One region of the Streptomyces sp. NPDC006134 genome, then DNA from elsewhere that is predicted to be linked to it. Evidence: riboswitches for the same ligand, from Rfam matches in the RefSeq annotation. Region 1 holds a riboswitch; each other region holds the start of a gene.

What was found. Region 1 has a riboswitch for cyclic di-AMP ahead of ABZ340_RS27680 (M23 family metallopeptidase). Riboswitches for the same ligand answer to the same signal wherever they lie in the genome.
Positions count from the first base shown of each region.
Region 2: it holds a riboswitch for cyclic di-AMP, as region 1 does, so the genes downstream of both, ABZ340_RS16455 (transglycosylase family protein) here and ABZ340_RS27680 (M23 family metallopeptidase) in region 1, are expected to answer to the same signal.
Region 3: it holds a riboswitch for cyclic di-AMP, as region 1 does, so the genes downstream of both, ABZ340_RS12835 (C40 family peptidase) here and ABZ340_RS27680 (M23 family metallopeptidase) in region 1, are expected to answer to the same signal.

Region 1 covers NZ_JBEXTV010000050.1:33,158-43,473, reverse strand. The annotation lists gene ABZ340_RS27705 (citrate synthase/methylcitrate synthase) at 1-6, shown strand, start outside; gene ABZ340_RS27700 (GTP-binding protein) at 470-1,657, shown strand; gene ABZ340_RS27695 (DNA topoisomerase IV subunit A) at 1,700-4,156, opposite strand; gene ABZ340_RS27690 (pitrilysin family protein) at 4,497-5,852, shown strand; gene ABZ340_RS27685 (pitrilysin family protein) at 5,849-7,237, shown strand; cyclic di-AMP (ydaO/yuaA leader) riboswitch at 7,453-7,618, shown strand; gene ABZ340_RS27680 (M23 family metallopeptidase) at 7,631-8,416, shown strand; gene ABZ340_RS27675 (GntR family transcriptional regulator) at 8,681-9,376, shown strand; gene ABZ340_RS27670 (HPr family phosphocarrier protein) at 9,881-10,162, opposite strand.
Region 2 covers NZ_JBEXTV010000021.1:102,594-112,909, reverse strand. The annotation lists gene ABZ340_RS16495 (hypothetical protein) at 1-398, shown strand, start outside; gene ABZ340_RS16490 (serine/threonine-protein kinase) at 422-1,939, shown strand; gene ABZ340_RS16485 (SurA N-terminal domain-containing protein) at 2,151-2,795, shown strand; gene ABZ340_RS16480 (nucleoside triphosphate pyrophosphohydrolase) at 2,969-3,943, shown strand; gene ABZ340_RS16475 (cytochrome P450) at 4,028-5,434, shown strand; partial or broken gene ABZ340_RS16470 (transglycosylase family protein) at 5,616-5,903, shown strand; gene ABZ340_RS16465 (hypothetical protein) at 5,867-6,238, opposite strand; gene ABZ340_RS16460 (LysM peptidoglycan-binding domain-containing protein) at 6,336-6,734, shown strand; cyclic di-AMP (ydaO/yuaA leader) riboswitch at 6,917-7,083, shown strand; gene ABZ340_RS16455 (transglycosylase family protein) at 7,087-7,854, shown strand; gene eno (phosphopyruvate hydratase) at 8,224-9,504, shown strand; gene ABZ340_RS16445 (septum formation initiator family protein) at 9,616-10,092, shown strand; gene ABZ340_RS16440 (DUF501 domain-containing protein) at 10,209-10,316, shown strand, end outside.
Region 3 covers NZ_JBEXTV010000015.1:126,807-136,018, reverse strand. The annotation lists gene ABZ340_RS12845 (ATP-dependent Clp protease proteolytic subunit) at 1-474, shown strand, start outside; gene ABZ340_RS12840 (hypothetical protein) at 482-787, shown strand; cyclic di-AMP (ydaO/yuaA leader) riboswitch at 1,135-1,338, shown strand; gene ABZ340_RS12835 (C40 family peptidase) at 1,342-1,815, shown strand; gene ABZ340_RS12830 (DUF6328 family protein) at 2,182-2,784, shown strand; gene ABZ340_RS12825 (ATP-binding protein) at 2,763-3,227, opposite strand; gene ABZ340_RS12820 (helix-turn-helix transcriptional regulator) at 3,440-4,303, shown strand; gene ABZ340_RS12815 (DUF397 domain-containing protein) at 4,313-4,537, shown strand; gene ABZ340_RS12810 (8-amino-7-oxononanoate synthase) at 4,644-5,771, opposite strand; gene bioB (biotin synthase BioB) at 5,926-7,194, shown strand; gene ABZ340_RS12800 (adenosylmethionine--8-amino-7-oxononanoate transaminase) at 7,187-8,467, shown strand; gene bioD (dethiobiotin synthase) at 8,471-9,190, shown strand.

The DNA.
Region 1 (10,316 bases):
ACCTGACCACGGAGCCCGGCCGCCGGTGCCGGGCTCCGCCGCCGGTGCCGGGCTCCGCTCCGGCTTTCACGCGGACGGCTTTTCGCCGGTGCCGTCGCGCCCGCGGACCGCCGCAAGGCCGCGATCACCGCAGTCGTACCGCCCGGGCGTCCGCTGGAGCGCCCACCGCGGTGTCCGCTGGGGCGCCCACCGGGGTGTCCGCTGGGGCGCCCACCGGGGTGTCCGCTGGGGCGCCCACCGGGGTGTCTGCTGGGGGCACCTGCGCACCGGACCGTCTCGGGCACCGGGAACGTCCCCCTCGGGCCGTACGATCCGGCGCCTTGCCCAGGTGTCTGGCCGGCCAGAGCCGCTGACGCTCGTCCCCCTCGGAGCGATTCCCGCGGCTCGTATCCTGGGACGGCATTCCGGTTTCGTTCCCGCACCGGCGCCGTGTGCCGGTGCGCGCGGCGGCGTGAGAGAGGTCGTACACGTGGGGCAGAGCCCGAGTCCGCAGATCCCGGTCGTCGTCCTCGCCGGTTTCCTCGGCTCCGGGAAGACGACCCTCCTGAACCATCTCCTCCACCGCAGCGGAGGCAGCCGCATCGGCGCCCTCGTCAACGACTTCGGGGCGATCGAGATCGACGCGATGGCGGTGGCGGGGGCGCTCGGCGACTCCACCGTCTCCCTCGGCAACGGGTGCCTGTGCTGCGCCGTCGACGCCGGCGAGCTGGATCTCTACCTGGAGCGCCTGGCCGCGCCCGCCGCCGGCATCGACGTCATCGTCATCGAGGCCAGCGGTCTCGCCGAGCCTCAGGAGCTGGTGCGCATGGTCCTCGCCAGCGAGCACCCCCGGGTCGTCTACGGCGGGCTCGTCGAGGTCGTCGACGCCGCCGAGTTCGACGAGACCCGCGTGAGGCATCCCGAGATCGACCGGCATATCGCCCTCGCCGACCTGGTCGTGGTCAACAAGCTCGACCGGGCGGCGGACGGCGACCGGGTGCTCGGCCTGGTCCGTTCCCTCACCGACCGCGCCGCCGTCGTCCCGGCCACCTACGGCCGGATCGACCCCGAGTTCCTCTTCGACTGCAAGCCGAGCGAGGAGCGCATCGGGCAGCTCTCGTTCGACGACCTCCACGACCACTCCGGGGAGGGGGACGAGGAGCACGCCGGCCACCTGCACACCGGCTACGACAGCCTGTCCTTCGTCTCCGACGCCCCGCTCGACCCGCGCCGGCTGATGGCCTTCCTCGACAGCCGGCCCGAGGGGCTGTACCGGATCAAGGGGTACGTCGACTTCGGCCCGTACGACGTCCGCAACCGGTACGCCGTCCACGCCGTCGGACGCTTCCTGCGCTTCTATCCGGAGCCCTGGGCCCCGGGCGAGGCGCGCCGCACCCAGCTGGTGCTCATCGGCTCCGGTATCGACGCCTCCGCTCTCGGCGGGGAACTGGAGGCGTGCAAGAGCGACGCCCCGCACGCCGACGAGCACGGCATGTGGGGCGTCCTGCGGTACGTCCAGGACCCGGATGATCCGGACCCGGACGGTCCGGACTCGTACGGTCTGGACCCGGACGGTCCGGACTCGTACGGTCTGGACCCGGACGGACCGCACCCGGACGATCCGGCTCCGGGTGCGGCCCCGGAACCGGTCGCGAGCCTGGAGAGCCCGGCGCTCTAGACGGCCCCGGGCTCCGGCGCAGACGCCCCGGGCGCCGGCGCTCTAGACGACCGGCCCCGCCACCACCGCGACCGTCTTCGGCAGGGACACGCCGGACCCGTCGCGGCGCGGGTCGATCTCCGGGAGTTCGGCGGGCGAGCCGTTCTTCTGGGCGGCGCGGGCCGGGGCGGTGCCCGCCCAGGCCAGGGACAGGCAGTCCTCACCCTTCAGGAACCGCTGGCAGCGCACACCACCGGTGGCGCGGCCCTTGCGCGGGAACTGGTCGAACGGGGTCAGCTTGGCCGTGGTCTGCACGGAGTCGTCCAGCGTGCCGCGCGAGCCCGCGGCCGTGAAGACGACCGCGTCCGCCGCCGGGTCGATCACCGTGAACGAGATGACCTTCGCGCCCTCGGCGAGCTTGATGCCCGCCACACCACCCGCCGGCCGGCCCTGCGGACGCACCTGGGCGGCCTGGAAGCGCAGCAGCTGGGCGTCGTCGGTGATGAAGACCAGGTCCTCCTCGCCGGTGCGCAGCTCGGCCGCGCCGACGATCCGATCGCCCTCCTTGAGGGTGATGACCTCCAGCTCCTCCTTGTTGGCCGGGTAGTCGGGCACCACCCGCTTGACGACGCCCTGCTCCGTGCCGAGCGCCAGGCCGGGGGAGGACTCGTCGAGCGTGGTGAGGCAGACCACCGTCTCGTCGTCCTCCAGGGAGACGAACTCCGCGAGCGGCGCACCGCCCGACAGGTTCGGCGCCGCCGCCGTCTCCGGGAGCTGGGGGAGGTCGACGACGTTCAGGCGCAGCAGGCGGCCCGCCGACGTGACCACGCCGACCTCGCCGCGCGCCGTGGCCGGCACCGCCGAGACGATCACGTCGTGCTTGACGCGCCTGCCGCCGGCGTCCGCGGGGAACGGCTCGGCGTTCACCGTGCGGGCCAGCAGCCCCGTCGAGGACAGCAGCACCCGGCACGGGTCGTCCGCCACCTGGAGCGGCACGGCGGCCGGGGCGCCCGCCGACTCCAGCAGCACCGTACGGCGGTCGGTGCCGAACTTCTTGGCGACCGCGGCCAGTTCGGAGGAGACCAGCTTGCGCAGCTCCGCGTCCGACTCCAGGATCCGGGTCAGCTCCTCGATCTCGGCGTTGAGCCGGTCCTGCTCGGCCTCCAGCTCGATGCGGTCGTACTTGGTCAGCCGGCGCAGCGGCGTGTCGAGGATGTACTGGGTCTGGATCTCGCTCAGCGCGAAGCGCTCGATCAGGCGCTGCTTGGCCTGCGCGGAGTTCTCGCTGGAGCGGATGAGGCGGATGACCTCGTCGATGTCGACCAGCGCGGTGAGCAGGCCCTCGACCAGGTGGAGGCGGTCGCGCCGCTTGCCGCGGCGGAACTCGCTGCGGCGCCGCACGACGTCGAAGCGGTGGTCGAGGTAGACCTCCAGCAGCTCCTTCAGGCCCAGCGTGAGCGGCTGGCCGTCGACCAGGGCGACGTTGTTGATGCCGAAGGACTCCTCCATCGGCGTCAGCTTGTAGAGCTGCTCCAGGACCGCCTCCGGCACGAAACCGTTCTTGATCTCGATGACCAGGCGCAGGCCGTGCTCGCGGTCGGTGAGGTCCTTGACGTCGGCGATGCCCTGGAGCTTCTTCGAGCCGACCAGATCCTTGATCTTGGCGATGACCTTCTCCGGGCCGACCATGAACGGCAGCTCGGTGACGACCAGGCCCTTGCGGCGCGCTGTCACGTTCTCCACGGAGACCGTCGCGCGGATCTTGAAGGTGCCGCGGCCCGACTCGTAGGCGTCCCGGATGCCGGACAGGCCGACGATCCGGCCGCCGGTGGGCAGGTCGGGGCCCGGGACGTGCTTCATCAGCGCGTCGAGATCGGCGTTCGGGTGCCGGATCAGGTGCCGGGCGGCGGCGATCACCTCGCGCAGGTTGTGCGGCGGCATGTTGGTGGCCATGCCGACGGCGATGCCCGAGGCGCCGTTGACCAGCAGGTTCGGGAAGGCGGCGGGCAGGGCCACCGGCTCCTGCTCCTGGCCGTCGTAGTTGGGGGCGAAGTCGACGGTGTCCTCGTCGATGGACTCCGTCATCAGGCTCGTCGCCTCGGCCATCCGGCACTCGGTGTACCGCATGGCGGCCGGCGGGTCGTCGTTGCCCAGCGAGCCGAAGTTGCCGTGGCCGTCGACGAGCGGCACGCGCATGGAGAAGGGCTGGGCCATGCGCACCAGGGCGTCGTAGATCGACGCGTCGCCGTGCGGGTGCAGCTTGCCCATGACCTCGCCGACGACGCGGGCGCACTTCACGTAGCCGCGGTCGGGGCGCAGCCCCATCTCGTTCATCTGGTAGACGATGCGGCGGTGCACCGGCTTCAGGCCGTCGCGCGCGTCCGGCAGGGCACGGGAGTAGATCACCGAGTACGCGTACTCGAGGAAGGAGCCCTGCATCTCGTCGACGACGTCGATGTCGAGGATCTTCTCCTCGTACGAGTCGTCGGGCGGCGGGGTCTTCGTACTGCGGCGGGCCATCGCTGCCGGCTCCTTGCTGAAGCGTGGACGGGGATCTGACGCGGACCATTGTGGACCGAGGCACTGACAAGGGCCGACGAGGACCCGTCATGGGCTGCCCGGCCCGGTGCTGCCCGCAGGGTACGCCCTCGCCCCCGGCGGCCTCGCAACACGATCACCTTCATGCCGGGGCGGCGGGTCCCGGCGTATGCCCTCGCCCCCGGCGGCCCCGCGACCCCGTGCTCGCTCTCGGCGTACGGCGCCCGGGAACTCCACCGCCGGTCCGCACGCTTGCATACAGTGGCAGGACCGGCAGAAAGACTGCGGTTCACCCGATGATTCCGCGATCGAAGGGACGTACATGCCCATGGGTCACACGGCCACAGCCCAGGCAGGCTCCGGCGGCCTGACAGCGACCGAGCACCGCCTGGCCAACGGCCTGCGCGTGGTGCTCTCCGAGGACCACCTGACCCCGGTCGCCGCGGTGTGCCTCTGGTACGACGTCGGCTCGCGCCACGAAGTCAAGGGGCGCACCGGCCTGGCTCACCTTTTCGAGCACCTCATGTTCCAGGGCTCGGCCCAGGTCAAGGGCAACGGTCACTTCGAGCTGGTGCAGGGCGCCGGCGGTTCGCTCAACGGCACCACCAGCTTCGAGCGGACCAACTACTTCGAGACCATGCCCGCCCACCAGCTGGAGCTCGCCCTCTGGCTGGAGGCCGACCGCATGGGCTCCCTGCTGACCGCCCTCGACGACGAGTCGATGGAGAACCAGCGGGACGTCGTCAAGAACGAGCGCCGCCAGCGCTACGACAACGTGCCCTACGGCACCGCCTTCGAGAAGCTGACCGCCCTCGCCTACCCGGAGGGCCACCCCTACCACCACACGCCGATCGGCTCGATGGCCGACCTGGACGCGGCGACCCTGGAGGACGCGCGGGAGTTCTTCCGCACCTACTACGCGCCCAACAACGCGGTGCTGTCGGTCGTCGGCGACATCGACCCCGAGCAGACGCTCGCCTGGATCGAGAAGTACTTCGGCTCCATCCCGTCCCACGACGGCAAGCCCGCCCCCCGCGACGGCTCGCTGCCCGACATCATCGGCGAGCAGCTGCGCGAGGTCGTCGAGGAGGAGGTCCCGGCCCGCGCGCTGATGGCCGCCTACCGCCTCCCGCAGGACGGCACGCGCGCGTGCGACGCCGCCGACCTGGCCCTCACCGTCCTGGGCGGCGGCGAGTCCTCCCGCCTGTACAACCGGCTCGTCCGCCGGGACCGCACGGCCGTCGCGGCCGGCTTCGGCCTGCTGCGGCTCGCCGGGGCGCCCTCGATGGGCTGGCTGGACGTGAAGACCTCCGGCGACGTCGAGGTGCCGGTCATCGAGGCCGCCATCGACGAGGAGCTCGCCCGGTTCGCCGAGGAGGGCCCGACGGCCGAGGAGATGGAGCGCGCCCAGGCCCAGCTGGAGCGCGAGTGGCTGGACCGGCTCGGCACGGTCGCGGGCCGTGCCGACGAACTGTGCCGGTACGCCGTCCTGTTCGGCGATCCCCAGCTCGCCCTGACCGCCGTGCAGCGGGTGCTGGAGGTGACCGCCGAAGAGGTCCGGCAGGTCGCCGAGGACCGCCTGCGCCCCGACAACCGCGCGGTGCTCGTGTACGAGCCCACCGCCCCCGCCGACACCGGCTCCGACGCCACCGACGAGAACGAGGAGGCGGCCAAGTGACCGAGCTCGCCACGATGGACTTCCACCCGCAGCCGCAGGCCGGCGAGCCCAAGCCGTGGGCGTTCCCCGCCCCGGAGCGCGGGACGCTGGACAACGGCCTGACGGTCCTGCGCTGCCACCGCCCCGGCCAGCAGGTCGTCGCCGTGGAGGTGTCGCTGAACGCACCCCTGGACGCCGAGCCGGCCGGTCTCGACGGCGTCGCCACGATCATGGCGCGGGCCTTCTCCGAGGGCACCGACAAGCACTCCGCCGAGGAGTTCGCCGCCGAGCTGGAGCGCTGCGGCGCCACCCTCGACGCGCACGCCGACCACCCCGGCGTCCGCCTGAGCCTGGAGGTGCCGGCCTCCCGCCTGGCCAAGGCGCTCGGCCTGGTCGCCGACGCCCTCAGGGCGCCCGCCTTCGCCGACAGCGAGGTCGAGCGGCTCGTCCGCAACCGCCTCGACGAGATCCCGCACGAGCTGGCCAACCCCTCCCGCCGGGCCGCCAAGGAGCTCTCCAAGGAGCTGTTCCCGGCCGACTCGCGCATGTCGCGTCCCCGCCAGGGCACGGAGGAGACGGTCGCGGACATCGACTCCGCCGCCGTACGCGCCTTCTACGAGCGCCACGTCCGCCCGGCCACGGCCACCGCCGTGGTCGTCGGCGACCTCACCGGCATCGACCTCGACGCGCTGCTCGGCGACACGCTCGGCGCGTGGACCGGCTCCCCGGCCGAGCCGCGGCCCGTGCCCCCGGTGGTCGCCGACGACACCGGCCGGGTCGTCATCGTGGACCGGCCGGGCGCCGTGCAGACGCAGCTGCTGATCGGCCGCACCGGGCCGGACCGGCACGACCGCGTGTGGCCCGCGCAGGTGCTCGGCACGTACTGCCTCGGCGGCACCCTCACCTCCCGTCTGGACCGCGTCCTGCGCGAGGAGAAGGGCTACACCTACGGCGTGCGGGCGTTCGGCCAGGTCCTCAGGTCCGCGCCGGACGGCACGGGCGCCGCGATGCTCGCCATCAGCGGCTCCGTCGACACCCCGAACACCGGCCCCGCCCTGCAGGACCTGTGGACGGTGCTGCGCACCCTCGCCGCCGAGGGGCTGACCGACGCCGAGCGCGACGTCGCCGTGCAGAACCTGGTCGGCGTGGCGCCGCTGAAGTACGAGACCGCGGCGGCCGTGGCGAGCACGCTGGCCGACCAGGTCGAACAGCACCTCCCCGACGACTACCAGGCCGAGCTGTACCGGCAGCTCGCCGCGACCGGCACCGTGGAGGCCACCGCGGCGGTCGTGAACGCCTTCCCGGTGGACCGCCTGGTGACCGTCCTCGTCGGTGACGCCGCGCAGATCAAGGCGCCCGTCGAGGCCCTCGGCATCGGCGAAGTCACCGTCGTCGCGGCCGAGTAGACCGCCCGTCGGGCGAACCGGCGGCACCACGCGCGCGTGGGGGCCCTGGTGACACGTACGTCACCAGGGCCCCCTTATGCCCGAATTGGGGCGGAGGTTGCCTGTCTGGCCTGTGGGATGCGCAACAAAATCCGTCTTCCGTTTGGGGATTGAAAGCCGCCCCCCTTAGCGTCGTCCAGGCTGTTCGTCAGGCAGTGCGCCGCACCCGCGGCACCGGACAGTCATCGCCGAGTCCCCGTACGGCGCGAGCCAGGGGAGCCGGGGACCCAACCGCAGTCCCTGGGGTGAATCGGACGCCCGCGCGTGCAGCGAGGGGGTCCGTAGGAGACCTTCCTGCTCCGAACCCGTCAGCTAACCCGGTAGGCGAGAGGGAAGGAAAGGACCAGTCTGTCCATGGCGTTCACGCGCGCCACCGGGAAGCACCGTCGTCCCAGCCGGATGCAGCGCACCACCGCCCGCGCGGCGGGTGTCGCGGCGCTCACCACCACCGGTGTCGTCGGCACCGTCGCGGCTCCGGCGTTCGCCGCCGAGCCGGCTCCCGAGCAGACCGGCCTCACCCCGGTCGTCACGATCGGCGACTCCATAGCCGACGAGATAGACGCCCAGGCCGCCGCGCAGGAGCAGGCGGCCGAGGAAGCCGCCCTGCGCAAGATGGCCGAGGAGGCCGCGCGCGAGCGGGCCGCCGAGGCCGCCAAGGAGGCGCAGGCGGCCGCCGAGAAGGCCCGCGAGGCCAAGGACCGCGCCGCCCGCGAGGCCGAGCGCAAGCGCCTGAACACCTTCGTGATGCCGATCGCCGGGTCCTACGTCTCCACCGGTTACCAGGCCGGCAGCTCCCTGTGGTCCTCCGGCAGCCACACCGGCGTCGACTTCCACGCCGCGAGCGGCACCTCCGTCCACGCCGTGGGCGCCGGCACGGTCGTCGCGGCGGGCTGGGGCGGCGCGTACGGCAACCAGGTCGTCCTGAAGATGCACGACGGCACCTACACCCAGTACGGCCACCTGTCCTCCATCGGTGTCGTCGTCGGCCAGACCGTCACGGCGGGCCAGCAGATCGGCCTGTCCGGCGCCACCGGCAACGTCACCGGACCGCACCTGCACTTCGAGGCGCGCACGACGCCCGAGTACGGCTCCGACATCGACCCCGTCGCCTACCTCCGCGCGCACGGCGTGTCCCTCTGACGCCCCGGACGCCCCGCGCGTCCGTACGCCCCGGCCGCTTCCCGGCCGGGGCTTTTCGGCGTTCGAGGCCTCGCCGACCGGCGTTTCGATACCTCACCGCACATTGTTCCAAGGTCTCACCGCCCACCCGCCGGCCAAATCCCCGTTGACCAAAAAATACCCATGGATTACGGAGCGCCGTCGGAATTTCCGGCCCGCTGCCATAGAGTCGATCGCCATGCGTCCATCGTCGGCGTTTCACGGTGATCAAGGCGGAGGTCGGTCATGCGCATTCCGGCGCATTCGGTGTGCACGGCGATCCGGGACGACATCGTCGCCGGTGTCCACCAGCGCGGCAGCCGGCTCACCGAGGAACTCCTCGCCCGCCGCTACGGAGTCTCCCGCGTCCCCGTCCGCGAGGCCCTGCGCACCCTGGAGGCCGAGGGATTCGTGGTGACCCGGCGGCACGCGGGCGCGTGCGTCGCGGAACCCACCGAGCGGGAGGCCGCCGACCTGCTGGAGATCCGCCTGCTGCTGGAGCCGCTCGGCGCCGCCCGGGCCGCCCAGCGCCGCACCGAGGCGCACCTGAAGGTGCTGCGCGGCCTGGTCAGACTGGGTCAGGCGCGTGCCAGGCGGGGCACCGGCGAGGATCTGCGCTCCCTGGACGGGTGGTTCCACGAGACGCTCGTCCAGGCGTCCGGCAGCCCCGCGCTGATCGCGATGCTGACCCAGCTGCGCCACAAGATCGCCTGGCTCTACGCCGTGGAGGCGCCGGCCGGCGCGGTGGAGCTGTGGGCCGGGCACGGCGCGATCGTCGACGCGGTGGCGCGCGGCGACAGCGAGCGGGCACGGGCCCTCATGGCGGCGCACACCGAGCGCTCGACGGCCGCGCACCGGCTGCGCCCGCCCGCCGCGGGCGAGCGGACGGACCCCGTGAGGATCTCGCAACACCGCGTCAACACACCGAGCCTGCCGAATTAACACGGGGGCCGTATACAAAGAAGGGGTATTCGGATGCGGCCTTCTTTCCCACTGCTCTTTTCGCGTGGGCGCCCCTTCGTATGCGCCTGCGACGAAAAAGCGGACGGCCGCGGAGAGAAACACGAACGCCTGTGGCGAGAAAGCGGACGGTCGTGCCGGGGATGCGAATGCTCGCGACGTGAATAGGGATGCTCGCGACGTGAGTACGAATGCTCGCGACGTGAGTACGAATGCTCGCGCCGGGGATGTGAATGCTCGCGGCGGGAACGCGGACGTTCGCGGCGGGAACGCGGACGTTCACGGCGGGAATGCGGGCGTTCACGGCGGGGACGCGGACGTTCACGGCGGGAATGCGGGCGTTCACGGCGGGGACGCGGGCGTTCACGGCGGGGACGCGGACGTTCACGGCGGGAATGCGGGCGGACGCGCGGGAAACGAAAGAGCCGCGCCCCCGGAAAGGGTGACGCGGCTCCGCCGTCAGGTGCACAAGCGGCCGGGGACGGCTCAGACGGTCTCGGGAAGCTCCTCCAGCCCCTCCGCGACCAGCTTCGCCAGGCGGTCCAGGGCGGCATCCGCGCCCTCGGCGTCGGAGGCGAGGACGATCTCCTCGCCGCCCTGCGCGCCCAGGCCGAGGACGGCCAGCATGGAGGCCGCGTTGACGGGGTCGCCGTCGGCCTTGGCGATCGTCACCGGGACGCCTGTGGCCGTGGCGGCTCGGACGAAGATGGAGGCGGGGCGGGCGTGGAGACCCTCGGCCCAGCCGACGTTGACGCGGCGCTCAGCCATGTGATGCTGCCCTTCAGGTGTTCAGGGTTGTCTAGACCAGTTTCCCATATCGTGGAGCATGCCCGGAGCGGCCGCCCGGCCGCCCCCCGGCGGGCGCCGTGCCGCGGCCCCGGCCCGGCCTCCCTCCTCCCACAGCCTGCCCCGCGCCGTTGTC
Region 2 (10,316 bases), on a different contig from region 1:
TGGTGGCCGCGATCGCCTACTACCTCGCGGCGGACATACGCCACTTCTTCCAGCTCCGGTACGGCGGCCACCCGCCCCGGCCCGCACCGGCGTACGGCTACCCGCAGCCGCCGGCCCCGTACCTCGCCACACCCCCGGCCCCGGCCCCGATGCGGGCCGGCCCGATACCCACCCCCGCACCGCCCACCCCCGCACCGCCCACCCCCGCACCTCCCACCCCCGCACCCCCCACCTCCGTACCTCCCATGCCCACCCCTCCCACCCCCGCTCCCACCACCCTCCCCACCCCTCCGCCCCAGCGCCCCGCACCCGCCCGCATCGACCAAGTGCGTGCCGAACTCGACGAACTCAGCGACTACCTGCGCCGGCAGGACGGCGGCCACGAAGGCGGACGGTGACGGTGACAGTGGCGACGGGACGGATCGTCGCCGGCCGGTACGAGCTGGCGACGCTCATCGGCCAGGGCGGCATGGGACAGGTCTGGACGGCGTACGACCGGCGGCTCGACCGGCGCGTGGCGGTGAAGCTGCTGCGCCCCGACCGGGTGGCCGGCCAGGACGCGGACGAGCTGCGCCGCCGCTTCGTGCGCGAGTGCCGGGTGACCGCGCAGGTCGACCACCCCGGCCTGGTCACGGTGCACGACGCGGGCAGCGAGGGCGAGGAACTGTTCCTCGTCATGCAGTACGTCGACGGCGCCGACCTCTCCGACCACCTCGCCGAACACGACCCGTACCCGTGGCCGTGGGCGGTCGCGGTCGCGGCCCAGCTGTGCGCCGTACTCAGCGCCGTGCACGCCGTGCCGATCATCCACCGGGACCTGAAGCCCCGCAACGTGATGGTGAAGCAGGACGGCACGGTCACCGTCCTCGACCTCGGCGTCGCCTCCGTGATGGACGCGGACACCACCCGCCTCACCCACACCGGCACACCCATCGGCTCGCCCGCCTACATGGCCCCCGAGCAGGCGATGGGCGGCGCGGTCGGCCCGTACACCGACCTGTACGCGCTCGGCGTGCTGCTGCACGAACTGCTCAGCGGCGACGTGCCGTTCGCGGGCTCCACCGCGCTCGGCGTGCTGCACCGGCACCTGTACGAGCCGCCGCTGCCCGTGCGCCGCATCCGCCCCGAGGTCCCCGAGGCCCTCGAAACGCTGGTCCTGCGCCTGCTCGCCAAGGACCCGCAGCACCGCCCCGCCTCCGCGCAGGAGGTGTACGAGCACCTGGAACCCCTCCTGCCCGCGCGCGGCACCCCCGCCGGGGCACCCCTCGACCCCACCCGCCCCTTCCTGCGCCCGCACGCCCCTTGGCCCGACCGCGCCCGCACCCCCGCACCCCAGCCCGTCCCGGTCCCGCCGGTCGCCGAGAAGGCCGGGCAACCGGACGTCGCCCGGGCCGTCGACGAGGTCAAGCGCCTGCTCGGCGAGGGCCGCATCACCCAGGCCGTCGACATCCTCGGCGCGATCCTGCCCACCGCCGCCGAACAGCACGGCGAACGCTCGCCCGTGGTCCGCACCCTGCGCAAGCAGTACGCGGCCACCCTCATGGACGACGGCCAGTACCGGCGCGCACTGCCCGAACTGCGCCGCCTCGCCGACGAACGAGCCGCCGAGGCCGGCCAGGCCGACCCCCAGGCCCTGCGCTTCCGCCACGACGCCGCCCAGTGCCTGGAACAGCTCGGCGAACCGGCGGCGGCACTCGCCGAGTACCGGGCGCTGCTGCCGTACTACGAGAACCAGTACGTCGCCGCCGGCGACCCCGACCTCGCCCACGACGTCCGCCGCCGCATCGGCCACCTCCTGCTCGCCCTCGGCGACCGCGCCGCCGCCCACGACACCCTGGCCCGGCTCCTCCACGACGTCGAACACCTGCACGGGCCCGGGTATCCGCTCGCGGTGGAGATCCGGCGCACACTCCAGTGGCTGGGACAGGTACGCGGCTGACCGCCCCAGGCACCCGAGCACCTGGGCACCCGGCCACCCGGCCACCCGGCCACCCGGCCCGCCGGGCACTCGACCACTCGGGCGCCACGCGGCGGTGCCGTGCGCCCCGGTGAATCGTTGGTCGAATGGGTTGGCCAGAGCTTGGCCACTGCCTACCATCGATCACCGCAAGACCTTGTGCACCGCCGCACAATCCCCTCGGGAGGTCCCCTTGCACCGCCGCCGTCGCACCGCGCTCCTCCTCACCGCCGCGATCGCCGCGGCCCCCCTCCTCACCGCCTGCGGAAACGACGCGCACCCCGGCGCGGCGGCCGTCGTCGGCGGCCAGCGGATCACCGTCGCCCAGCTGGAGGACCGGGTCGACGAGGTGCGCGTCGCACAGCGCGCGGCCGTACCGGACGACGCCCGGTACGCGCAGGCCGTCGCCGGGACCGGCACCCTCGCCCGCACCACCCTCCAGGGCATGGTCCTGGACCGGGTGCTGCACCACGCCGCCCAGGACGCGGGCGTGACCGTCACCCCCAAGGAGGTCCAGCAGATGCGCACCGGCCTGGAACAGCAGGTCGGCGGTGCGAAGGCACTGGAGACGGCCTGGCTGGAGCAGTACGACATCCCGCCCGCGCGCCTCGACGAGAACCTCCGCCTCCAGCTCCAGGCCCAGAAACTCGCCGAGAAGCTCGGCACCGACACCCGCCGGCCCGAGTTCTGGAAGGCCCTGTCCGAGGCGTCCGAAGAACTCGACATCGACCTCAACCCGCGCTACGGCTCCTGGGACGTGGAGAAGAGCAGCCGCGTCGACGCGAAGACGCCGTGGCTGCGCGACGTGACGGCACAGGGCACGCAGCAGACGGCCTAGCCGCCCCACACGAGGACCGGCGCGCGGCCCGCACGGCGGACCGGCCGGCGCGCGACAGGGCGGTTCGGCTCTCCGCCCACCCTGTGGACGACCGGCGGGCCCCGCGGAAGCGGAAGCCCGGCCCCCTGTGGATAACTCGTGGACCCGTCGGCGGTGTGCGTTACGTTCGGAGCGTGAACGAAACCAGCCCCGAAACCGCCTCCGGCCCCGGCCGCATCATCCTGCTCACCACCAGCCACCGCGTCGCGCCCGGCCTGCTGTCCTGGCCCGCCTGGCAGGCGCTGCACGCCGCCGACCGCGTGCTGTGCGCGGACGGGGCGCACCCGCAGCTGCCATACCTGCGTGAGGCGGGAATAACCGTCGACGAGGCGTCCCCGACCGCCGGGGAACTGGTCGACGCCTGCGCCGGCGGGCACACGGTCGTGGTCGTGGCCACCGGCGAGGGCGAACCGGCCCTGACCGACGGCCTGGCCCGGCTCGCCGGTTCCGGCCGCGTGCACATGCCGGAGCTGGAGCTGCTGCCCGCCTCCTACGACCTGCCGGGCGCCCGCCTGCTCGACCTCGTGCAGGTCATGGACCGCATCCGCGCCGAGTGCCCCTGGTCCTCGCAGCAGACCCACAAAGGGCTGGCGAAGTACGGCATCGAGGAGGCGTACGAGCTGGTCGAGGCCATCGAGGACGGCGACCGCGAGGAACTGCGCGAGGAGCTCGGCGACGTCCTGCTCCAGGTCGTCTTCCACGCCCGGATCGCCGAGGAGGACCCGGACGCCCCCTTCTCCATCGACGACGTGGCCGGCGGCATCGTCGCCAAGCTGATCCACCGCCATCCGCACGTCTTCGGGGACGCCACGGCGACCACCCCCGAGGAGGTCAAGGAGCACTGGCTGCGCACCAAGGCGGTCGAGAAACAGCGCACCTCCGTCACGGAGGGCATCCCCCTGGGCCAGCCCGGCCTGGCCCTCGCGGCGAAGCTGGCGTCGCGGGTCCGCACGGCCGGGCTCGACGTGCCGCTCCCGCCCGCCGAGGGCATCGGCTACGAACTGCTCGCGCTGGCGGTCCGCGCCGAGGCGCAGGGCGTCGACCCGGAAGCGGCACTCAGGGCAGCCGCGCGGGCGTATCGCGACGCCATCCGGGAGGCCGAGGGCTGAGCTGTGCGGGGAGGGTGGGGCGGGGCGGGAGGGGAGGGGGAGGGAGGGGAGGGGGGGAGACCCCCTCCCGGATACCGTCAAGGAGTGACCGACCAGCCCAAGCCCGACAGCTCCACCCCGGCCCCCACCCCCACTCCCACCCCCGCGGCCCCGGCTCCCACCCCCACTCCCACTCCCGCGGCCCCGGCTCCCACCCCCACCCCCACTCCCACCCCCACCCCCGCCCCCACAGCCCCGGCCCCCACTCCGGAGCCCGCCCTCTTCACCTGGGAGTTCGCCGCCGACCCCTACCCCGCCTACGCCTGGCTGCGCGAACACGCCCCCGTGCACCGGACCACGCTGCCCAGCGGAGTCGAGGCCTGGCTGGTCACCCGTTACGCCGATGCCCGGCAGGCGCTCGCCGACAACCGTCTCTCCAAGAACCCGGCCCATCACGACGAGCCCGCCCACGCCAGGGGCAAGACCGGCATTCCCGGCGAGCGGAAGGCCGAACTGATGACGCACCTGCTCAACATCGACCCGCCGGACCACACCCGGCTGCGCCGTCTGGTGAGCAAGGCGTTCACGCCCCGCCGTGTCGCCGAGTTCGCGCCCCGCGTGCAGGAGCTCGCCGACGGGCTCATCGACCGGTTCGCGTCCACGGGGGAGGCCGACCTCATCCACGAGTTCGCCTTCCCGCTGCCCATCTACGCCATCTGCGACATGCTCGGCGTCCCCCGCGAGGACCAGGACGACTTCCGGGACTGGGCGGGCATGATGATCCGCCACCAGGGAGGGCCCCGGGGCGGGGTCGCCCGCTCGGTGAAGAAGATGCGCGGCTATCTCGCCGACCTCATCCACCGCAAGCGCGAGGCGCTGCCGCCCGAGCCCGGCCCCGGCGAGGACCTCATCTCCGGCCTCATCCGCGCCTCCGACCACGGCGAGCACCTCACCGAGAACGAGGCCGCGGCGATGGCGTTCATCCTCCTGTTCGCCGGTTTCGAGACCACCGTCAACCTCATCGGCAATGGCACATACGCCCTGCTCACCCACCCCGGGCAGCGCGCCCGCCTCCAGCGGTCCCTCGCCGCCGGCGAGCGCGGCCTGCTGGAGACCGGCGTCGAGGAACTCCTGCGCTATGACGGGCCGGTGGAACTGGCCACCTGGCGCTTCGCCACCGAGCCGCTCACCATCGGCGGGCAGGACATCGCCCCCGGCGACCCGGTGCTCGTCGTGCTGGCCGCCGCCGACCGGGACCCGGAGCGGTTCGCGGACCCGGACACCCTCGACCTCGCCCGCCGGGACAACCAGCACCTCGGGTACGGCCACGGCATCCATTACTGCCTGGGCGCCCCGCTCGCCCGGCTGGAGGGCCAGACCGCGCTCGCCACGCTCCTCACCCGCCTGCCGGATCTGCGTCTGGCCGCCGATCCGGCCGACCTGTGCTGGCGCGGCGGACTCATCATGCGGGGCCTGCGCACGCTGCCCGTGACGTTCACACCGGCTCCATGACCTCGCCCGGGAACAGAGCCGCCCTCACCAAAAGGTGACAGAAGTTCAGCTCTGTGATCTTCGTGTGATCTGCGCGGCATGAACTTGTGACAAGTGATCGTATGGCTATACGTTCACGGATCAGCGCGGCGCCGAGCGCCACCCGTCGCGCGGTCCCTGTTGTCTCGCGAAAGGTTTCCGCATGCTTTCCGGGAACGGTCGTCACCGCCGCCCCCGCCAGGCTCCGGCACTCGTGGTCGCCGCCGGAGTGACCGGCTCCGCCATCGCGATCCCCCTTCTCGGAGCCTCCGGTGCCAGTGCGGCCGACGGCGCGACCTGGGACCGGGTCGCCGAGTGCGAGACCGGCGGCGCCTGGAGCGAGAACAGCGGCAACGGGTACTACGGCGGTCTGCAGCTCACCCAGGACGACTGGGAGAAGTACGGCGGACTCGCCTATGCGTCCAGCGCCGACCAGGCCAGCCGTTCCCAGCAGATAAGAATCGCCGAGAAGGTCCTCGCGGCCCAGGGCATCACCGCCTGGCCGACCTGCGGCCTTCTCGCCGGCCTGAACGCGGGTTCGGGATCGGCCGCCACCGGCACCGCTCCGGCGGACGGGGCGTCGTCCGGACCGGATGCCACGAAGACACCTGAATCGCCCGAGTTGTCGGAGTCGTCCAGGTCCTCCAAGTCGACGGACCCCTCGGCGTCGCCGAAGTCGCCGAAGTCACCGGAGGCGTCCGGATCGTCCGGCTCATCCATATCGGCCAACCCGTCCGTGTCGCCGAGTAAGAGCGAAAGCTCCGGAACGTCCGGATCGTCCTCCATCTCGTCTCCGTCCGGCACGCCTGACGCTTCGTCGGGTGACCGGGAGGAATCGCCAAAGTCCGGCACATCGGCTGATTCCGGCTCGGGCTCCGGGTCCGTGTCGGCCCCCGGCGCCTCCCGGAACCCGGCCGCGCCCGAGCGTGACGCATCCGGCAACTCCGGACAGGAGGAGGCTGTTTCGGGCCTGACGGACACCGGCACCTCCGGCAACGGCCGCCATCGCGGCCCCAGCGCCGACGAGACCCCGGCCGACCGCCGCGACGGCACCTCCTCGGGCCGGCACGCCTCGCGCGGCGAGGGGTCGGCGCGCGATGTCGTCGACGGCTCCTACACCGTCCGCCACGGCGACAGTCTCTGGGCCATCGCCGACTCCCTTGACCTCAGCGGCGGATGGCAGGGGCTGTACGCCGAGAACAAGGAGACGGTCGGCGCCGACCCGGACCACATCCTTCCCGGTCAGAAGCTTGCGGTCGGTGACGAAACGGGCGAAAAGTAGCGGGAGTTCGCGTCAGGCTTCACCGCTAATGTCCCTTATAAACGCGGTGAGAGATAGGTCTCAGAAGCCCTGATCGTCTTTGAAATTCCGTCGGTGGCCTGTCTACGGTCATGAGCGCTCGCCACCGCGGGCCCCGGCTGCCGCAACGCCGAATCCTGCCAGCGGCCGTCCGGGAACAGTCGTCGCGTCAAGCGCCGCAGGCAGGAGCGGGGGACCCAAGGTAAGCGCCGCGCCGGGCAGTTGAGCCGGAGCGGCTAGGGGTGGAGCCGAGTCCCGCAAGGGGCCCGGCCGGGCAACTCAACCGGCCCGAACCCGACAGCTCACCTCGCAGGCGTCGGTGAGGGGATCAACCATGCTGTTTTCCGGCAAGGGCAAGCACCGTCGTCCGTCCAAGGCCACCCGCGCCATCACGCTCGCCGGTGTCGCCGGCGCCGCCGTCGCCGCCCCGCTGATGGCGGCCGGCAACGCCTCCGCCGCCACCGCCTCCGAGTGGGACGCCGTCGCCCAGTGCGAGTCCGGCGGCAACTGGTCCATCAACACCGGCAACGGCTACTACGGCGGTCTGCAGTTCTCCGCCTCCACCTGGGCCGCGTACGGCGGCACGCAGTACGCCGCCACCGCCGACCAGGCCAGCAAGGAGCAGCAGATCGCGGTCGCCGAGAAGGTGCTCGCGGGCCAGGGCAAGGGTGCCTGGCCGGTCTGCGGCAAGGGTCTGTCCGGCGCCGCGTACACCGGCGGCGGCGCGTCGGCCGGCTCGGACAACGGCTCCGGTTCCTCGGCCGGTTCCTCGGCCGGTTCGAACACCGGCTCCGGCAGCTCGGCCGGTTCCTCGGCCGGCTCGTCGTCGGCCCAGTCCGAGACCACGACCCGTTCGACCGAGCAGAAGGCATCCCGCTCCCAGGAGCGCCCGGCCGCCTCGCAGAAGACCGTCACCACCCCGACCGGCGAGAAGGTCGAGAAGGGCGACGGCGAGTACAAGGTGGTCGAGGGCGACACCCTCAGCACGATCGCCGCGGACCACGGCGTCCAGGGCGGCTGGGAGAAGCTGTTCCAGCTGAACAAGGACATCGTCGAGGACGCCGACCTCATCTACCCGGGCCAGCAGCTGCACCTGAAGTAAGGCGCGGCACCGGCCCGCCCGGCCCCCGGGCTCCCGCCCGATTCCCCCCACGGGCTCCCGCCCGGCCCCCGGGCTCCCCGCCCGGTCCCCCCACGGGCTCCCCGCCCCGGTGCGTGTCCCCCGTACGCACCGGGGCGGGGTTTTTCGCGCCGCGCCACGACACCTCCGGACGGGCCCGCACGGCGGCCCGCACGGGGGACGTGTTTGTTCCGTTCGGAAACAATTTACTCTCGGTTCTGTCCAACGGGTGGGTGACCGGCTGGCCGATCGCCCGGAGCCGGTTAGGCTCGTCCCGCAGAGCCACACGGTTTCTCTGGCAGAACCGCCGCGGTCCTGCCCACCCGCGTCACATCCAAGAAGGAGATGCTCGTGCCGTCCATCGACGTCGTCGTAGCCCGGGAAATCCTGGACTCCCGAGGCAATCCCACGGTCGAGGTCGAGGTCGGCCTCGACGACGGCAGCACGGGTCGTGCCGCCGTTCCGTCCGGCGCCTCGACCGGCGCCTTCGAGGCCATCGAGCTGCGCGACGGCGACACCAACCGCTACCAGGGCAAGGGCGTCGAGAAGGCCGTCCTGGCCGTCATCGAGCAGATCGGCCCGGAGCTGGTCGGTTACGACGCCACCGAGCAGCGCCTGATCGACCAGGCCATGTTCGACCTGGACGCCACCGACAACAAGGGCTCCCTGGGCGCCAACGCCATCCTCGGCGTGTCCCTCGCCGTCGCCCACGCCGCCTCCGAGGCCAGCGACCTGCCGCTCTTCCGCTACCTGGGCGGCCCCAACGCGCACCTGCTGCCGGTGCCGATGATGAACATCCTGAACGGCGGCTCGCACGCCGACTCCAACGTGGACATCCAGGAGTTCATGATCGCCCCGATCGGCGCGGAGTCCTTCTCCGAGGCCCTGCGCTGGGGTGCCGAGGTCTACCACACCCTGAAGAAGGTCCTGAAGGGCAAGGGCCTGGCCACCGGCCTCGGCGACGAGGGCGGCTTCGCCCCGAACCTCGGCTCCAACCGCGAGGCCCTCGACCTCATCCTGGAGGCGATCAAGGAGGCCGGTTACACCCCCGGCGAGCAGATCGCCCTCGCCCTCGACGTCGCCGCGTCCGAGTTCTACAAGGACGGCGTGTACGTCTTCGAGGGCAAGGAGCGCACGGCCGCCGAGATGACCGAGTACTACGCCGAGCTGGTCGAGGCGTACCCGCTGGTCTCCATCGAGGACCCGCTGTTCGAGGACGACTGGGAGGGCTGGAAGACCATCACCGCCCAGCTCGGCGACAAGGTGCAGCTCGTCGGTGACGACCTGTTCGTCACCAACCCCGAGCGCCTGGCCCGCGGCATCGAGGAGGGCGCCGCCAACGCCCTGCTGGTCAAGGTCAACCAGATCGGCTCGCTGACCGAGACCCTGGACGCCGTCGAGCTGGCCCAGCGCAACGGCTTCAAGTGCATGATGTCCCACCGCTCCGGCGAGACCGAGGACGTCACCATCGCCGACCTGGCCGTCGCCACCAACTGCGGCCAGATCAAGACCGGTGCCCCGGCCCGCTCCGAGCGCGTCGCCAAGTACAACCAGCTGCTGCGCATCGAGGAGATCCTCGACGACGCCGCGGTGTACGCCGGCCGCAGCGCCTTCCCGCGCTTCAAGGGCTGACCGGCCCGGCAGAAGGCAGCGTCGTCCGTACGTCCCCGTACCCGGTCCCGTACCGTGTGCGGGGACGTACGCACGTAGGACGGCCAGGACGGCGCAACGGGAGGCGGGGACATGGCGGTGAAGGACCGGGACCGTTTCTCCACCACGACCCGGATCCGGCTGCTCGGTGAGCAGACGGCGGCCCGGGTCTACCGCTCGCAGTCCAAGCGGCAGGCCCGCCGCTCCCGGCTGACCGGCCGGGCCGCGCTGCTCGCGATGGTCGTCTGCTCCCTCGTCGTGGTGCTCGCCTATCCCATAAGGCAGTACGTCGCCCAGCGCGGCGAGATCGCCGACCTGCGGCGGCAGAAGCAGCAGACCCAGGAGCGGGTCGAACGCCTGCGCGACCTGAAGGCCCGCTGGCAGGACGACGCGTACGCGGAGCAGCAGATCCGGCAGCGGCTGCACTACGTGATGCCGGGCGAGACGGGCTACGTCGTCATCGACCCGGACGCGACCGAGCAGTCCCGCACCGACCTCGGGGCGGCCGACCGCCCCTGGTACCTGAACATCTGGGGCGGTGTGGACGAGTCCGACGCCGCCGGCCGGTGAGGACGGCCCCGCCCCGCGATCCGCGGCCCTCCGTCCGCGGCCCGCGCCCCCTCCGCCCACGATCCGCGCTCCACGTCCCACGTATCCACGGACAGAAAGACAGCCTGAACACCGCCATGGAAACCCCTCCGCCGCCCACCCCGCGCACCGAGCCCACCGACGCGGACGTCGAGGCCTTCAAGCAGCAGCTCGGGCGTCCGCCGCGCGGGCTGCGCGCCATCGCG
Region 3 (9,212 bases), on a different contig from region 1:
ATGTACCTGGAGCACCAGGCACCCGACCGGGACATCGCGCTCTACATCAACTCTCCCGGCGGCTCCTTCGAAGCCATGGCGGCGATCTACGACACGATGCAGTACGTCGGCTGTGACGTGGAGACGACCTGCCTGGGCCAGGCCGGGTCCCCGGCGGTGGCCCTGCTGGCCGCGGGCACGCCGGGCAAGCGCTCCGTGCTGCCGGGCGCGCGCATGGTGATCCGCCAGCCGGCCCTCGCCGAGCCGGTCCGGGGGCAGGCCGACGACCTGGCCGTCCAGGCCGACGAGTTGACGCGCGTCCGTTCCCTCCTGGAGGAGATGCTCGTGCGGCACACCGGCCGCACCCGCGCCCAGGTGAGCGCGGACATGGAGCGGGACAAGATCCTCGACGCGCGGGAGGCGCTGGCGTACGGCCTGGTGGACCGGATCGTCTCCGGCCGCAAGGGCGCGCGGCCCGCACCCGGCGGGGAGTGAGGCGGACGTGCTTCCCGAACTCCCGCCCCTGCCCGCCCTGACGCGCGCCGAGGCCGAGCTGATCGACCGTTACCTCGACGTGGCCGACCTGCTCGGCCGCGTCAACCCGGCGCGCCACGGGGACACCTACCGCGGACTGCGGGCCGCCCAGGCCCTGGTCGGCCGGGCGGCCGCCCTGCGCGACGCGCTGACGCTGATGCACCAGCGGGGCGAGAGCGAGCTGCACACCGCCACCCTGGCCCGCGCGCTGCGCCTCCTGGACGGCGAGCGGCGCACCGCCCGCGTCACGCTGCCGCCCGCCTCCGGCAGTTGACACACCGGCACCCGGCCCGGGCTCCCCCACGCGTCGCGCGGGGCCCGGGCCGGGCCCGGAAGGCGCCGAACGGCGTACCCCCTTTCGGTGGAGAAATTCCTGCTGTATCAGGCGTATGCCGGTTGCGCCTTCCGCTGCACCCCGGTGCGGAATAACTGATTCCGCCGCTGGTCCGGAGCTCGGCGGCACCCTCGACGGAAGCTCGAACACAGGGGTGTCCACCCGAACGGGTGAGTGGTGAGTAACAACACAAATCCCCGGTTCCGTTGGGATTTTCGGACTTCGGTGCGCCAAGATCCCTGTCTGACGACAAGCCCCCGCCACCGCGGCGGGGCGGTCCGGGCGGACGCCGAGTCCTGCCGCCGCCCGGATGACCGGTCGACAGAAAGTGGATCGGCAGGAGTGGAGGACCCAAGCACGACGGGTCGCCGGAACGGTCACGCCATGGCCGGGCCGAGCAGCCCTTGGGGTGAAGCCGCACCACGCGGCCGGGCAACTTTGTCAGCCCGAATCCGACAGGTCATCCTTCACAGGCGGCTGACGAAGGGTTGCGCATGACTGCGCTCAATCGTGTCCCGTCCCTCATGGTCCGGGCCGGTACGGCCTCGGCTCTCACCATCGCCGCCGTCGGCGGTTCGATCGTGGTCCCCGGCGTCGCCTCCGAGGCCGCCGCCGCGGCCCCGGCCACGAAGGCCCTCCAGATCGCGGCCTCCAAGAAGGGTGCACCGTACAAGTACGGTGCCACCGGGCCGTACCGGTTCGACTGCTCCGGGCTGACGCAGTACTCGTTCAAGAAGGCCGGCAAGAAACTGCCGCGCACCGCCGCCCAGCAGTACAACAAGACCCGCCACATCTCCGCCAAGAACCGCAGGGCCGGAGACCTGGTCTTCTTCCACTCGGGCCGGAACGTGTACCACGTCGGGATCTACGCCGGGAAGGGCAGGATCTGGCACGCCCCGAAGACCGGCGACGTGGTGAGGCTCCAGAAGATCTGGTCCAAGAGCGTCTGGTACGGCCGGGTCAAGTGACATGGCGCGGGGTGGTGGCGACCCGACTCGCCGCCACCCCCGGAGCATCCCTCCGGCAGGCGCGCGCCACCCCCGCAGCATCCCTCCGGCAGGCGCGCGCCACCCCCGCAGCATCCCTCCGGCAGGCGCGCGCCACCCCTGCGGCTTCCCTCCGGCAGGCCGCGCCGACCGCGACGCCGCCCTCGGGAGGCCGGGGCCGGCTGCTGCCGGCCCGGCGCCCGCCCCCGGGCCGTGTGAGACGGCCGGAAGGGGGCTCGGACGGGCCTCCCCACGTGACACGCCCTCCGGACGCCGTTACGGGTGACGACGCGCTCGAAGTCCGGGCCCTCACGCGTGGCACGCCCTCCGATGGATACCCGTCACGCCATGGCCGACCACCGCCCCTGCACCGCGCGCAACGAGACGCCGCTGGAGCGCGCCGACCGCAGCTTCGCCGAGTTGCTCCAGGAGCCGCGGGTCACCCAGACCGGGGGCCAGATCCTCTTCGCCTTCCTGCTGTCCCTGGCGTTCACCTCGCGCTTCCCGGATCTCGACGCCGTGCAGCGGGCCACGTACGTCACCACGCTGCTGCTCGCCGTCCTCGCCGCCGCGCTGTTCACGGCACCGGCCGCGCTGCACCGTTCGCTCTTCCGCAAGGGCGCCAAGCCGCGCATCGCGCAGGTCTCCTCGCAGCCGGCCGCCCTCGGCCTCGGTGTGCTGGTGCTCGCGTTCACCGGCTCGGTGCTGCTCGTGGTGGACGTGACGGCCGGCCGGGCCGGTGGCGTCGCCGCGGGCGCGGCGACCCTGCTCGTGTGCCTCGGCCTGTGGGGGCTGCTCCCCCGGCTGGTCCAGCGGGCGAAGGCGTCCGGTGAGCGGGAGTCCGCGGACGGTCCGCCGGCGGCACGGGGCCGGGGAGGGGCATCGCGCCGGGTGCCGTCGGTGCGGCGCGTCCGGCCGGACGCGCCGGTTCAGCGCCGCTGCTCCTGCTGAGGGGCGGCCGTGACCGGCTCGGCCGGTTCCCTCCAGGGCAGTTCGATGGAGACGGTCTTGCCGCCCTCGCGGGTCGGCCGGATCCTCAGCCTGCCGCCGCACTCGGCGGCCAGCCAGCGGATGATCACCATGCCGCGGCCGTTGTCCTGCTGCACGGCGGCGGGCAGCCGCTTGGGGAACCGGGGGTGGCTGTCGGTGACGCCGACGCACAGACGTTCCTCGCGGTCGAGTGCGAGGGCGACCGTGAAGGTGGGCGACAGTCCGAAGGTGTGCTGCACCGCGTTGGTGGCCAGTTCGGAGACGATGAGCCGGATGGTGTCGGACACCTCCGTGCCCGCCGGCAGTCCCCACTCCGCCAGGGTGCCGACCACGTAGGTCCGGGCGGCGGAGACCGAGGCGGGATCGCTCGGCAGAGTGACGGAGGCTTCCAGATGATCTGCCATGGCGACGTCGTCCCTTCCCACGGGACCGCAGCCCGGCACGGAGCCGGATGGTTCGAGTACGGTCCCGGACTGGTGCTTCGTCGCCAGACTGCCATCACCCGCCGGTGAAGGGCGGCGATCCACCGGGATATGCATATATCTGTCGCTCGATGCGGTGAACTCTGCGACGACAGACCGTATTCGGGCGGCCCGGAAGGAGTAAGGAGAGGCCCATGCAGCACGGTCCTGCGGTCCGCCGCCGGAAGCTGGGCGCCGAACTGCGCGCGTTGCGCACCTCGGCAGGGCTCACCAGTGGTGAGGCCGCCCGGCTCGTGGGCTGGCACCAGTCCAAGGTGAGCCGGATCGAGACCGGAACGAGCGGTGCCAAACCGGCCGATGTGCGGTTACTCCTGGACGCCTACGGCGTGGCCGATCCCCAGCTGCGGGACCTGCTCCTCGTCCTGGCGGGTTCCGGCCGCGGCACCGGCCGGCACCACCACTGGTGGCACGCCTATCGCGGAGTGCTGCCGCCGACGTACCGGGACTTCATCAGCCTGGAGTCCCAGGCGAGCGCGATGCGCACGCTGGAGACCACCGTCGTCCCCGGGCTGCTGCAGACGCCGGAGTACGCCCGGGCGGTGACGCGGGCCGCGGTGGACGGAGTGCCGGAGGAGCGGCTGGACGCGCTGGTGGAGGTGCGGCTGGCCCGGCAGGACGTGCTGCGCAGGGATCCGCCGCTGGAACTGCGCGCCGTGCTGGACGAGGCGGTGCTGCGCCGGGAGGTGGGCGGCCCCGGCGTGATGGCCCGGCAGCTGGAGCGGCTGGTGGAGGCGGCACGGCTGCCTCACGTACGCCTCCAGGTCCTGCCGTTCGGCGCCGGGGCGCACATCGGTGTCACCGGCTCTTTCGTAATCTTCTCATTTTCGAGCACTTCTGATCTGGATGTGGTCGTTCTCGACCACTTGACGAGTAGCCTCTATCTGGAACGGAAAGAAGACCTGGAGGCCTACTCCGAGGCCTTCAACGCCCTTGGGATCCACGCCCTTTCGCCCGAGGACTCGTTGGATTTCATCGCCGCGACAGCGGCCGGCGCGTAAGGAGGCACCATGTCCGCACTGCCTCGCACCGTCCCTTCCAGCACCCGGCTGCCCGGTGTGCGGTGGCTGCGCAGCAGCTACAGCACGGGCGCGAACAACTGCGTCGAGACCGCCCGGCCGGCCGCCGGCCCCTGGGCCGGACTGCTCGCCGTACGCGACTCCAAGGACCCGGCCGGGCCCGCGCTGCTCTTCTCCCCGGGGAGCTGGGCGGACTTCCTCTCCGGGCTCCGGTGAACCCCAAACCGGTGCGCCCGGGGCCGGTGCGCCCGCTTCCGTCCGGTCCCGTCACGCCCGGCTGACCCGCCGGGCAGCGTGCGGCACGCGGCCGTGCCCCGCCGGCTCACGGCCGCGTCCGGCAGATCACCCGCACGGCGTGCCGGAGCTGTTCCCCGGTCAGGTCCGCACGGGCGGTCAGTCTGAGCCGTGAGACGCCGTCGGGCACGGAGGGAGGACGGAAACACCCCACGGCCAGGCCCGCCGCCCGGCACTCGGCCGCCCACCGCACGGCGTCCTCGGCCGAGGGCGCGCGCACGGAGACCACCGCGGCGTCCGGACGCACCGCCGTCAGGCCCGCGGCGGTCAGCCGCGCGTGCAGTTCGCCCGCCACCGCACGGGCCCGCTCCGCCCGCCAGGGCTCACGGCGCAGCAGCCCGAGGGCCGCCAGGGCCGCGCCGGCCGCCGCGGGGGCGAGCCCCGTGTCGAAGATGAACGTCCGGGCCGCGTTGACCAGGTGGTCGATCACCCGGGCGGGGCCGAGCACGGCTCCCCCCTGGCTGCCGAGCGCCTTGGAGAGCGTGACCGTCACGACGACGTCGCCGGCGCCCGCGAGCCCCGCCGCGTGCGGGGCGCCGCGCCCGCCGTCGCCGAGTACGCCGAGGCCGTGCGCGTCGTCGAGGACCAGCCCGGCGCCGTACTCCCGGCACGCCTCGGCGAGGCGGGCCAGCGGGGCGGCGTCGCCGTCGACCGAGAACACCGTGTCGGAGACCGCGACGGCGGGCCCGTCGTGCATCTGGAGCGCCTTGCGCACCGCGTCCGGGTCGGCGTGTGCCACGACCTGGGTGGTGCCGCGGGCCAGCCGGCAGCCGTCGATCAGCGAGGCGTGGTTGCCGGCGTCGGAGACGATCAGCGAGCCGTGCGGTGCCAGCGCGGTGACGGCGGCGAGGTTGGCCGTGTAGCCGGAGGAGAAGACGAGGGCCGCCTCGGCGCCGCAGAAGGCGGCCAGTTCGCGTTCGAGCTCCGTGTGCAGCTCGGTGGTGCCGGTGACGAGCCGGGAGCCGGTCGCGCCGCCGCCCCAGACCCGCGCGGCCCGGGCGGCTCCCTCGACGACCTCGGGGTGCCGGGCCAGGCCCAGGTAGTCGTTGCCCGCCAGATCGAGGAGCGGGGTGCCGGCCGGGCGGGGCCGCAGGCTCCGGACGAGCCCGGCGCGGCGGCGCAGCCCGGCCTGCTCGTCGATCCAGCCGAACGCCATGGGTCCTCCGGTGGTGCGGGGTTTTGTAGGCAGTGCACAGACATTAGCGGCCGGGGCCGCCGCCCGAGGTGTGGTGATACCCACACGGTGAATCGCCGAAGTTGTAAGGAGTCTCCGTGGCCAGGGGCGGCCGAGTAGGACAGGATCGGCTCCCATGGATCTGCTGAAGACGCTGGTGGACAAGGGACTTCGGCGCGAGACGCCGACGCGCGAGGAGGCGCTGGCCGTCCTCGCCACCTCCGACGACGACCTGCTCGACGTGGTGGCCGCGGCCGGCCGGGTGCGCCGGCACTGGTTCGGGCGGCGGGTGAAACTCAACTACCTCGTCAACCTCAAGTCCGGCCTGTGCCCGGAGGACTGCTCCTACTGCTCCCAGCGGCTCGGCTCGCAGGCCGGCATCCTGAAGTACACCTGGCTCAAGCCCGGCGAGGCCTCCGAGGCCGCCGCCGCGGGCGTGGCCGGGGGCGCCAAGCGGGTGTGCCTGGTGGCCAGCGGGCGCGGTCCCACCGACCGGGACGTGGACCGGGTCTCCGAGACCATCAAGGCCATCAAGGACGCGAACGAGGGCGTCGAGGTGTGTGCCTGCCTCGGTCTGCTCTCCGAGGGCCAGGCGGAGCGGCTGCGCGAGGCGGGCGCGGACGCCTACAACCACAACCTGAACACGTCCGAGGCGACGTACGGGGACATCACCACCACGCACACCTACGCCGACCGGGTGGACACCGTGCGCAAGGCGCACGCGGCCGGGCTGTCCGCCTGCTCCGGGCTGATCGCGGGCATGGGCGAGAGCGACGAGGACCTGGTCGACGTCGTCTTCGCCCTGCGTGAGCTGGACCCGGACTCGGTTCCGGTCAACTTCCTCATCCCGTTCGAGGGAACGCCGCTGGCCAAGGAGTGGAACCTCACCCCGCAGCGCTGCCTGCGCATCCTGGCGATGGTGCGGTTCGTCTGCCCGGACGTCGAGGTGCGCATCGCGGGCGGGCGCGAGGTGCACCTGCGCACGCTGCAGCCGCTCGCCCTGCACCTGGCCAACTCGATCTTCCTCGGCGACTACCTCACCAGCGAGGGCCAGGCGGGCAAGGCCGACCTGGAGATGATCGCGGACGCCGGGTTCGAGGTGGAGGGCACCGGGCAGGCGACGCTGCCGGAGCATCGGGCGGGCGGCGGGTGCGGGGCGCACGGAGGCGGTTCCGCGGACGGGTGCGGATCGCACGGAGGCGGTTCCACCGGCGGGTGCGGATCGCACGGAGGCGGTTCCACCGGCGGGTGCGGATCGCACGAGGGCGGCGGCGGTGGTGGCGGGTGCGGCACGCACGAAGGCGGTGGCGTCCGCGGTTCCGTGCCGGGGGCCGGTGAACCCCGCACCGACCTGGTCGCCGTACGCCGCCGGGGCGCCGGAACGGACCTGGCGCCCAATGCCTGAGCCGAGCGTGCCCGAGCTGCTGGAGCTGGACCGGCGGCACGTCTGGCATCCGTACGGCCCCATGCCCGGCCGCGAGGCCCCGCTCGTCGTGGAGTCGGCGAGCGGGGTGCGGCTGAAGCTCGCCGACGGGTCGGGCGAGCTGGTGGACGGCATGTCGTCGTGGTGGTCGGCCGTCCACGGCTACAACCACCCCGTGCTGAACGAGGCCGTCCGCGAGCAGCTCGGGCGGATGAGCCACGTGATGTTCGGCGGGCTCACCCACGAGCCCGCCGTGCGGCTGGCGAAGCTCCTCGTCGACATCTCGCCCGACGGCCTGGAGCACGTCTTCCTCGCCGACTCCGGCTCGGTGTCGGTGGAGGTGGCGGTCAAGATGTGCCTCCAGTACTGGCGTTCGCTCGGCCGGCCCGGCAAGCGGCGCCTGCTGACCTGGCGGGGCGGCTACCACGGCGACACCTGGCAGCCGATGTCGGTGTGCGACCCGGAGGGCGGCATGCACCGGCTGTGGTCCGGCGTGCTCCAGCCGCAGGTGTTCGCCGACGCCCCGCCGGCCGCGTACGAGGAGGCGTACGCGGAGCACCTGCGCGAGCTGATCGGGCGGCACGCGGACGAGCTGGCCGCGGTGATCGTCGAGCCGGTGGTGCAGGGCGCGGGCGGGATGCGGTTCCACTCCCCCGCGTATCTGCGGGTGCTGCGCGAGGCGTGCGACGCGCACGACGTGCTGCTGGTGTTCGACGAGATCGCCACCGGTTTCGGGCGGACGGGCGCGCTGTTCGCGGCGGAGCACGCGGCGGTGACCCCGGACGTGATGTGCGTGGGCAAGGCGCTGACCGGCGGCTATCTGACGATGGCGGCGACGCTGTGCACCGCGCGGGTGGCCGAGGGCATCTCGCGGGGCGAGGTGCCGGTGCTCGCCCACGGCCCGACGTTCATGGGCAACCCGCTGGCGGCCGCGGTGGCGTGCGCCTCGATCGGGCTGCTCCTCGGCCAGGACTGGCTCGCCGAGGTCAAGCGGATCGAGGCGGGGCTGCGGGACGGGCTGGCGCCGGCCGCCGGGCTGCCGGGGGTGCGCGACGTGCGGGTCCTCGGCGCCATCGGGGTCGTCCAGCTCGACCACCCGGTCGGCATGGCGGCGGCGACGCGGGCGGCCGTGCGCGAGGGCGTGTGGCTGCGGCCGTTCCGCGACCTGATCTACACGATGCCGCCGTACGTCACGGGCGACGCCGACGTGGCGCGGATCGCGCGGGCGGTGTGCGCGGCGGCGCGGGAGGGATGAGAGATGACGGTACTGGTGATCACGGGCACGGGCACGGAGGTCGGCAAGACGGTGGTGACCGCCGCCGTCGCGGCGACGGCGCTGGCGGCCGGGCGGTCGGTGGCCGTGCTGAAGGCGGCGCAGACGGGCGTGGGGCCCGGCGAGGCCGGTGACGCTCAGGAGGTCGCCCGGCTCGCGGGCGACGCGGTGACGACGGGCGAACTCGCCCGGTACCCCGAGCCGCTGGCGCCGGCGACGGCCGCGCGGCGGGCCGGGCTCGCCCCGGTGCACCCGGAGGCGGTGGCGGAGACGGCGGCCAAGCTGGCCACCGAGCACGACCTGGTGCTGGTCGAGGGGGCGGGCGGACTGCTCGTCCGGTTCGACGCGGCGGGCGGGACCCTGGCGGACGTGGCGGGGCTGCTTCAGGCGCCGGTGCTGGTCGTGGCGACGGCGGGACTGGGCACGCTGAACACGACGGAGCTGACGGCACGTGAGCTGGGCGCGCGCGGCATCGATCTGGCGGGGGTGGTGATCGGCAGCTGGCCCGCCGACCCGGACCTGGCCTGCCGCTGCAATCTCGCCGACCTGCCGGACGTGGCCGGCGCGCCCCTGCTCGGCGCCGTGCCCGCCGGGGCGGGCGCGCTCGATCCGGCCGCCTTCCGCGCGGCGGCACCGGGCTGGCTGGCGCCGCGGCTCGACGGCACGTGGGACGCGGAGGCGTTCCGGGCACGGCAGGCGTCCTGAACGGGCGGCCGTCCGGGGGCGG